3 regions of the Mesobacillus thioparans genome follow, and region 1 is predicted to be linked to each of the others. Evidence: riboswitches for the same ligand, from Rfam matches in the RefSeq annotation. Region 1 holds a riboswitch; each other region holds the start of a gene.
The links. Region 1 has a riboswitch for cyclic di-GMP ahead of ACNAZ4_RS08475 (hypothetical protein). Riboswitches for the same ligand answer to the same signal wherever they lie in the genome.
Positions count from the first base shown of each region.

Region 2: it holds a riboswitch for cyclic di-GMP, as region 1 does, so the genes downstream of both, ACNAZ4_RS11535 (LPXTG cell wall anchor domain-containing protein) here and ACNAZ4_RS08475 (hypothetical protein) in region 1, are expected to answer to the same signal.
Region 3: it holds a riboswitch for cyclic di-GMP, as region 1 does, so the genes downstream of both, ACNAZ4_RS20660 (hypothetical protein) here and ACNAZ4_RS08475 (hypothetical protein) in region 1, are expected to answer to the same signal.

Region 1 is NZ_CBCSFH010000003.1:281,006-284,121, reverse strand. Features, by position in the region: gene ahpC (alkyl hydroperoxide reductase subunit C) at 1-496, opposite strand, end outside; gene ACNAZ4_RS08475 (hypothetical protein) at 964-1,452, opposite strand; cyclic di-GMP riboswitch class II at 1,483-1,566, opposite strand; gene ACNAZ4_RS08470 (ImmA/IrrE family metallo-endopeptidase) at 1,911-2,846, shown strand; gene ACNAZ4_RS08465 (helix-turn-helix domain-containing protein) at 2,860-3,116, shown strand, end outside.
Region 2 is NZ_CBCSFH010000006.1:50,525-53,640, reverse strand. Features, by position in the region: gene ACNAZ4_RS11540 (iron-containing alcohol dehydrogenase) at 1-799, shown strand, start outside; cyclic di-GMP riboswitch class I at 1,058-1,148, shown strand; gene ACNAZ4_RS11535 (LPXTG cell wall anchor domain-containing protein) at 1,294-3,075, shown strand.
Region 3 is NZ_CBCSFH010000017.1:5,621-8,736, reverse strand. Features, by position in the region: gene ACNAZ4_RS20675 (DinB family protein) at 1-216, opposite strand, end outside; gene ACNAZ4_RS20670 (DoxX family protein) at 466-981, shown strand; gene ACNAZ4_RS20665 (phosphoribosyl-ATP pyrophosphohydrolase) at 1,031-1,366, opposite strand; gene ACNAZ4_RS20660 (hypothetical protein) at 1,602-1,826, opposite strand; cyclic di-GMP riboswitch class I at 2,307-2,391, opposite strand; gene ACNAZ4_RS20655 (hypothetical protein) at 2,646-2,990, shown strand; gene nadE (ammonia-dependent NAD(+) synthetase) at 3,031-3,116, opposite strand, start outside.

The DNA.
Region 1 (3,116 bases):
AAACTTCGCCTGGGTTGTTGCGTACATATTGTGCTGCTTTCAGCTTGCTTACTACCTGGCTAGCGTCACGGCCGATTCCGCCTGCGTTGATTTCAACAGTCTGGATAACGCCGTCTGGATCGATGATGAAAGTTCCGCGCTCTGCAAGACCATCTTCTTCGTTCAATACATCGAAGTTGCGAGAGACCTTCTGTGAAGGGTCGCCAATCATGATGTACTCGATTTTGCTGATTGCTTCAGAGTGGTCGTGCCATGCTTTGTGAGTGAAGTGTGTATCAGTTGATACAGAGTATACTTCTGCTCCCATTTCTCTTAATGTAGCATATTCGTTTTGCATGTCTTCAAGCTCAGTAGGGCATACGAATGTGAAATCAGCTGGATAGAATACAACTACGCTCCACTTGCCTTTGAAGTTTTCTTCAGATACCGTGATGAATTCTCCGTTGTGGAATGCGTTTGCTGTGAATGGTAAAACTTGAGTCCCGATTAATGCCATGATTAAGTTCCTCCTTAAATTGGTTGAATTATTTTTGAAATAGTTTCCCTGAATGAATTCAGTTAACTATTCGGTAAACTAGAATAATTCTAATTCCGTAATTATTATCGTATAGCGGTAATTATTTTGTCAAGCGATATGATTCTTTGTTTTAGCAGATATAAAAACTCAGTCTATATCTATTATGGACTGTATCTTAAATAAAATGCCAATAATAAGCAGGAAATTTAATAAAAGAGACAATTCCTATTCATAATTCTCAATTATAGATTGAAATTGGAGTTATTTATTAAGCTTACTAAATCTCTTGTATAAAAGATTTAGAGATTCTATGGCTTTCTGATTTTTATTTTCTGAAATACTTCGTGAAGCTGCTTACAGGGGGAATGTTATGTCAATGAATGAAATTGACACCAATAGAGGAGGGCATAAAAAAACCATGAACAAAGAGTTCATGGTTCTAAACGTTATTGTAATGGAACGCCATTTACATATAAAGTGCCAGTGCTAGGGATTTTTTCTACATTGGTGATAATATGGCCAGAGTTTCCAGGATATTCATCCCCAACCTGAAGCTCTCCATTTTCAGTCTTATCAATACCAGTGATATTGAAACCAGTAAATTGATTTGACTTTCTTGGATCGTACGTAACACCTGATGAAAGAGTTACAGTGTTTTGATTTGTAACGTTGTGCACTTTCTCGCCTCTAGTTCCCTCGCCAGTAGTCCAAGTTACAGTTACCGCATACGTATTTACTGTTTCATAAGTAAATACTAAGTTTTTAGCTTGTTTCTGCAATTCAGCATTATTCCAACCCAAAGCCTGCTGAACATCACCCTTACCAACAAATCCTGTACCTGCTGATGAGTCATATGTTACTGCCGCCAACGAAGAACTTGCAAAGATCCCCATTGCCAATGCGCCTGCTGCTAATCCTGTTAATACCTTTTTCATTTTCCATCTCTCCTCTTAGATTTTATGTATTCCTAAGAGGGCCGGTTACACTAGTAGCTCCATACAGCCCAAGTGTCCAAATAAAGACTGTACTTCAAAGCTTCCCGCATTAACGATGGAGGATCATAGTGGCCACTAAATATTACCATCGTTATAGTTTCATTTTATATTAAACTTTAGTTAAAAACTAACATTTTTTATCGACAATTTTTTTATCCTGAAGGTAAAAAAAAAGTACTAACATAGTTAGTACTTAAAAGAATTGGGAGGAAATAGAGAATAATTCATTCTCTAATATTAATTGTATTTTAAACAACAGTGGAATGGAAACCTATTTCGTTAGACAAGTTTCCTTATTAAATAGAAAAATTTGTCTAAAATACAAAATATCCTTTTCCTGGGAGATTGTAATAAAGTATAGTTAGTTTAGACAGTAAGCGGGATCGGAGGGGTCCATCATGAAGAATTTGAGGCAAAAGGTCTTTTATCTTTTTTTCCTTCTTCCTTCTTTGGCTTTAATCTTTTTACATATCAAAATTCCACAGGAACTGGAGTGGAATGTGGTTTTCTTTTTATGCATCATGGTGATTTTTGACAGGATGAATCTCAAGATGTTTTCCGGTTTTCGTTATTCGTTTTTCCATGTCATGTTATCCTTGATTATTTTTGATCGTTTTTCAGTTGTATACGGTTTTATTTATCTTTTAGTAGATAGCTTGTTTGCTATATTCTCGAAAAAACGCGGGAGTTTGAAGTCGACAATCGCTTTGTTGTCGATGTATATCATCATAATAATCGCGTGTAATGAAGTTTATAATGACTATACCGACAAAATGTACCTGGCACGTTATCTTACTTTGATTTTAATGTTAGCTCTTAGTATGGTGTTTAAATATATTTACGTCTGGCTTGAAACAGGAGCGATGACCAGCAAGATGTTCATTGACAGATTCGGCCCAATGACGTTTGAGGTCTTGATCATTTTTCCGATTCTTGCGTTCTATGACCACTTGGATGTCAATCTGGTTCTGACTTTCTTTCTTTCCTACTATACTTTTATAGGTTTCCTGCACAGAAAGTTCATGGCGGTTAACCATATGCATATTGACTCATTGACGGCCAGGATTGAAAAGAGATTTGGAATACAAGTACTGTACAGGGATTTGAGTTTAATAAAAGGGATATACCATCCTGGCAGGAAAATGATTATCATTGATGAAAAGTTGGACTATCCAGAGCAGATTCAGACAATCGTCCATGAATTGCTGCACCATCAAACATATAAAGTTCTTAAATTGCCCGATATTATCGTGGAAATGATCATTACCTTATTTGAGGCGATTGTCAGCTGGTACTATATTATTTCGTATAAACGTGTTTCGAATTTAGATTAAAGGGAGAGTTATTATGACGACGCCATTAGGCCAGGAATTAAGGAGATTGAGAAAAGAAAGGGGCTTGCGGCTTGAGGATGTAGCGAATGGTACAGGCATTACGCTGCAGTACTTGAGTATGCTTGAAAAAGGTGCCAGGAAGTCGGTTTCTTTTGAAATCATGGCGGATATTTCACGGTTCTATGGAGTTCCTCTCGATTATTTTGCTGCCTTTCTGAAAAAGGAGGATTCAGAGCCCCTTACAGATGTGGAAATTATGCTTTGGCAAGC
Region 2 (3,116 bases), on a different contig from region 1:
CAAGAAAGCTTTTGCTTCAGAAGCTCTTCAGTTTGGAACGGTGCTCACTTTGGCAGCTACAGGCTCAGAAATGAATGCCGGTTCTGTCATCACGAACTGGGAAACGAATGAAAAGTACGGATGGGGAAGCCCGGTAACATTCCCAAAATTTTCGATTCTTGATCCTGTGAACACTTTTTCAGTGCCGAAGAACCAGACGATTTACGGCATTGTTGATATGATGTCACATGTTTTCGAGCACTATTTCCACTTAACTGAGAACACGGAATTCCAGGACCGCATGTGTGAATCTTTGCTTCTGACAGTGATGGAGACAGCTCCAAAGCTGCTTGATGACCTGGAGAACTATGAATACCGTGCAACAATCCTTTACGCCGGAACGATGGCCCTGAATGGCATCCTGAATATGGGCTACCGCGGTGACTGGGCTACCCATAATATCGAACACGCTGTATCTGCTGTATACGATATCCCTCACGGAGGCGGCCTTGCGATCCTGTTCCCGAATTGGATGAAGCACAACCTCAAGGTAAAGCCAGAGCGATTCAAGAAAATGGCTGTCAGAGTATTCGGCGTGAACACAGAAGGCAAGACGGACGAAGAGGCTGGACTGGAAGGAATCGAAAAGCTTCGCGAATTCTGGAACAGCATCGGAGCACCGTCCCGACTCGCTGATTATGACATTGACGACAGCAAGCTTGACTTGATGGCAGATAAAGCAATGGCGAACGGAGAATTTGGCAACTTTGCAAAAATGAACAAAGATGACGTAGTCGAAATCTATCGTATGTCATTGTAAAACTGAAACAGTTAAGGACCCGGGAATGAATCCTGGGTCCTTTGTCTTTGTATTGGGACAAAAATCATATTCATTCTTCTGCAAAAAAGCGAATAAATCCTGAAAATATCCCTTTTGACGGTGGATTAATGCAAATGGAGAAAAATTTACCAATAAATTTTATAGGTCTTTATGTTTAAGCTGCTAGATAACTGTGGTAATTCTTAAAATGTAAGACAAGGAAGCCCAGGAATATTTTACATAAGCAAAAAACATCATTCATGCCAATAGCAAACCTGTTGAAAAGCAGGGACGCAAAGCCAGGAGTCTAAGGTTGCGAAATTGCAGCTATGACAGTCCAGCCGCCATGGAAAAGAATCATTCCGGGCGGCTTTTTTTGTCCAATTTTATTGGTGAATTCTCTCGGAAAGGAGGCTACTTATCAATTTAAATATCTGAATATTCAGTCTATTTGTTAAGCGAATTTTTAATAACACAAAAAAGGGGACGAGAAATTGAAAACAACTATTATGAAAAAAATATCAGCAGTCTCAATTGCATTCCTAATGTTATTTTCACTGACAATACCAGCACTCGCAAATGAGAATGAAGGTGCGTCGCTAGATAAGGATGAAGATGTAAATCTTAATATTGAAGTCGATGAAGCAAATCAAGCAGAAGACAACAGTGATACAAACGAAGCAGGTAATGATGAATCAACTCAAGAAGAAAACAGTGACACAAACCAGGCAGCGAATGACGAATCAACTCAAGAAGAAAATGATGAGTCAAAACAAGCAGCAACTGATGAGTCCAACCAAGAAGAAAAAGATACTTCGGATCAAGGAGCAACTGATGAGTCCAACCAAGAAGAAAAAGATACTTCGGATCAAGCAGCCAACGATGGTTCAAATCAAGACAAAAATGTTGAATCTACTAATGAAGAAACCAATAGTTCAGACAAGGATGACAAGGATTCTGGTGAAGGCACTAAAGTGAATGCCAATAAGAGCACAGAAATCCACCTGCACCTGAAAAACTGTACAGAAGATGTTGAAAAAGTAGAGGTTGAGTTAAATGGTGTTTGGAATGTTATGTCCAACCCAGGTAACTCGCCACTTTATAAACTGAAAGATGGCGGTGAGTTTGTAAAGGGTGACATCACTGCATTCAGGCTTACTTTTGAGACAGGGACTGTACAAACCTTTTCAATGGATGAAGTTAGAGTAGGAACAGAAGCGGAAGGATCGATTAACTATTGGCTTGAAAGCTGTTCTATTGATGAAGAAGACAATTCTGAAGAACCTGGGGATGGAACTTTAGAACCCGGTGATGGAGAAGAGAACCCAGGAGATGGGACTGAAAACCCGGGTGAAGGCACGGAAGAACCAGGAGACGGTAATGGAAAAGATCATGGTGAAGAAAATGGCAATAAAAGCACCGAAATCCATCTGCATCTAAAAAACTGTACTGCTCCAGTTGAGAGTGTTTTTGTTAAATTAAATGGTGAATGGGAAGAAATGTCCAATCCAGGGAAATCCCCGCTCTATAAGCTCAAAGATGAAGGCGAATTTGTAAAGGATGATATCACGGAATTTAAGCTTGTATTTGAATCAGGAGCTGAAAGAATCTATAAAGTTGAAGACATCAGAGTAGGAGTAGAAGCAGAAGGATCCATTAATTATTGGATTGAGGACTGCACAGTACCAGAGGAGGATAACAAGGAAACACCAGGGGATGGAACGGGAGATAACAACGAAGGCCCCGATCAAGGTGGAGAATCTCCGGAAGTTATTCAAATTGTAAAAGAACTTTATATCAACTTTAGGATGGATATTGAAACAATCGTCAACCTGACCTTGTTAATGGATAGTGGAGAGAGAATTCAACTCACTCGGATTAACAACCTATGGAAACTAAACTTTGCCAATGGTTTAGCTGTTACAGATATCAAGGGAATTGAACTTGAGTTTGAGGATGGAACAACCAAATTTATTGCGCTAAACTCGCTCTCTTTTGAGTTGAAGGATCAGGTTATTCAATTGGAGATTGATGAAGCAGTCCTGGGTGTTGATGATGAAACAGGCGTTGATCATGAACGTGATACTGACGTGGATGAAGAAACATGGAAAGTTGGTCATAATCAAAACAATTCTGGAGGAGACAATAATCAGAATTGGTCCGGAAAAGTACTCCCAAAAACGGGCGAAAGCAGCAAAATGATGTTTTATATTGTAGGATTCCTGCTTATGGCAGCAGGTACAGGATTAAGAATGAGAAAGCCCATCAGGAACTAAAGGATAGGGGGGAAGAGATTCCCCTCTTTCTTTTGACTTAT
Region 3 (3,116 bases), on a different contig from region 1:
AAATAGCGCTATGTAATTCTCAGGGAGATGACTTGATTTTTTAGGGTAACCCATCATGAATTGTTCTGCCACCGTCAATACATGGCCAATCTGCCAGTGGATATTATTGTTGAAACCATCAGGCTGAAAACTCGCCTGTTCAGGATTCAATCCCTCGATATGCTTTAAAAAATTCCCTCTTGTTAATTCAAATTGCTTAAACAATAGCTCGCTCATTTTTCCATTCCCCTTTCCTGCTAGTCCTCATTTTATATTTATTCTATATATTCCCAATATATGTGGCAAGGAAAGAATATTACAGAAATACCTATAAGGGTATATTATCCAAAAAAGGAAACTGACTGTCAAAATTTGTTCAAAACATTATGGACGATATGTGTCTTCACACTTTATTCACAGATTTCCAAATATTGCTTTGATATTTTATAAGTGTAATCATTATATTTTTGAAGGGAAGCGATTTAGATGTTAGCGAAATGGTTAAGGGAAAACAATATTGCTGCTGGGCTGTTGACTGTGATTCGTGTATGGCTCGGTTACAACTGGATGACTGCAGGATGGGGAAAATTGACAGGAGAAGGATTTGACGCTACTGGATATTTGAAAAATGCTGTTGCCAATCCGGTGAAAGGTCCAGACGGACACATGGTTTATGGATGGTATGTAAACTTCCTTGATAATTTCGCGATTCCTAACGTCGACCTTTTCAACTTCATCGTTCCGCTTGGAGAATTCCTGATCGGTCTTGGTTTGATCCTGGGTTGCCTGACTACTGCTGCCATGTTCTTCGGACTTGTTATGAACTTCAGCTTCTTCCTTGCCGGCACTGTATCTCACAACCCAACAGACATCTTCTTCGGATTCATCCTCCTGTTCGCTGGCTACAATGCTGGTAAATACGGTCTAGACCGCTGGGTGGTACCTTTCATCCGCAAGACTGTTTTAAAAAGAGAACCGGAAGCGGCGCAAAAAACTGCTTAACACGGTATAGATAAAGCCCTCCGCCACTTTTTGGCAGAGGGCTTGTTTTTCATTTCGAACTTCCTTCAACTGATTTGAGCAGGATTTTTTTGCGGAAGCCGCCGCTTCGGGTCTTCTTCAGCTGGCGCATGAACTCAACTTCCGATTCGGTGATTCCCCGATGTTCGGCAATCGCATAGACCACCTCAAGCAAGTCCACTATTTCACTCAGCAGCCTGTCTGTTCCAGCATTCCGAAATTTTTCAACTTCTTCATTGAATTTTTCCATCAGCTTTTCACTATAGTCACTGCCTTGCAGAATTTCATATTCGATTTTCTTGCCTTTATTCTTCATCAATTCCGGAAACAAGTCCCTGACGAGTTTATTGTATTCTTTCTTTTCCATTGCGATTCCCCTTTAGCTGTCTTATAGATAAACATAACCTTAAATCCGTCTGTTCAAACGCCTTTCGTAAAATCCTCCAACTTATCCAGTGAAAGAATGGCTCTTGGATTCTTTTTATGGTATATGCTTCCCCTCGATAGCTCATAACGGAAAAATAGGAAAGGCCTGTGGACAGTACCACAGGCCCTCTATATATCAGCAGTTTTTAAACTACACTTTCATAGATTAGCAGTTTTCAAACTACATAATCTTCAGTTAATTTATTGCAGGCATTCGATAGATTCTCAAGGCATTCTCTTCTTAGCTTCTCGTCGCAGATGAAATCATTCCGAAGCTCTTCTTCAAGCATCGTTTGAATTTGTTGAATTTCTTCCCGGAACCTTTCCCTTTTTTCAACCTCTGTTAAATGAAACTCAATTTCCCGTTCAAAGTATTCTACCGTCCCAAATAAAACAGTCAACGTTTCCTCCACCTTTCATCCATTTTTTTGAAACCCTTTTTGCAAAAAACAAACCTGCCAAAAGGATTATGTTCATTCGTCCTGTCAAGATACTTAAGTATTATTTATCCTTTCTGACAATCGGCAAACGTGAAATTTGGCTCTTTTTGCATTATTGTGCAGAAAAGTCTGACAAATAATATAAAGCGGAAGCGCCTTGGTCAGCCCCGACAAGTGCTGGAGGGCCTGGCAGTGAAGTCGTTCTTTGACTTCATTGGCAGGACCGAAGCGTCTCGGGGAGTTAGGAGCCGCAGCGAGACAAGCGTCTCGAGGGGCTAGGCGCTGGAGCTGGATTAAGACTCCCATAAGTAGTTATCCACACAAAAATACTTTTGTAATTTCCTGAACAGCAAAAAAATCCTCCAAAAAGACGGCGGATTTTGTGTGGCAAACGGCCTGTCAAAGCCATTCACCCATACTCTCTATTCTCATCCGTTCTTTTTTGGCAACCCGACGATCATAGCTGTAAGGCCTTAGACTCGTGGCTTTGCGTCCTCACCTTTCGATAAGTTTGCCTTTTTCAGTTCTAATTAAAATATAAAACTTTAGAACCATTGTTTCAACAAAATTCGCCAATTACTTACAAAGATAAGTCTTATTACCTAGAACTTATGATTGCAGGAGGGATAGGAATTTATATAACAGGATGGAACTTCCACCCTTCGATTTCTATTAGACCTTTGTTTTCACAATGTAATATCACAGCAATCTCTATGTAAACATCAATTGCTAGAATAGAGGGAAGAAGCTTTATTACAGGCGAATGGCAGGAGGATCCTTATGGAACAGCATGTTAAGAAGTCGCTAGATGAATGGAAAGCAGAAATTGAAGAAATACTCAAAGAAATTGATGCGGAGTATGAAGAAGTTAAAAATGAGCTAAAAGTGTATACATATAAATTCAACATCACGAAACAGGTTGTCCAGTCAACTGTGAATCCTGACCTGAACAGGAAAATCCGCGAGCTGTACCATCAGCCATTTGAAGAGCGATTCAATGATTTGAAAGAATATATCAAGGAGTTGGAAGAAAAAAAGCGAGTCTTCCAGATGTTCACCGATAAAATCGACAAAGTGACAGAAAAAGAGGATGCGCCGCATTTCGCTATTGCGCAAACTGAATAAAAAGGAAAGCCTGGCTTTTGATTGCCAGGCTTTTTTGTGCTTATTTTTTCCACCATGAATCATGCATGGAAGCTGGAACATGCCGTTTATGCTCTGAAGCAAGATATCTGCCTTCGATTTTGGCAG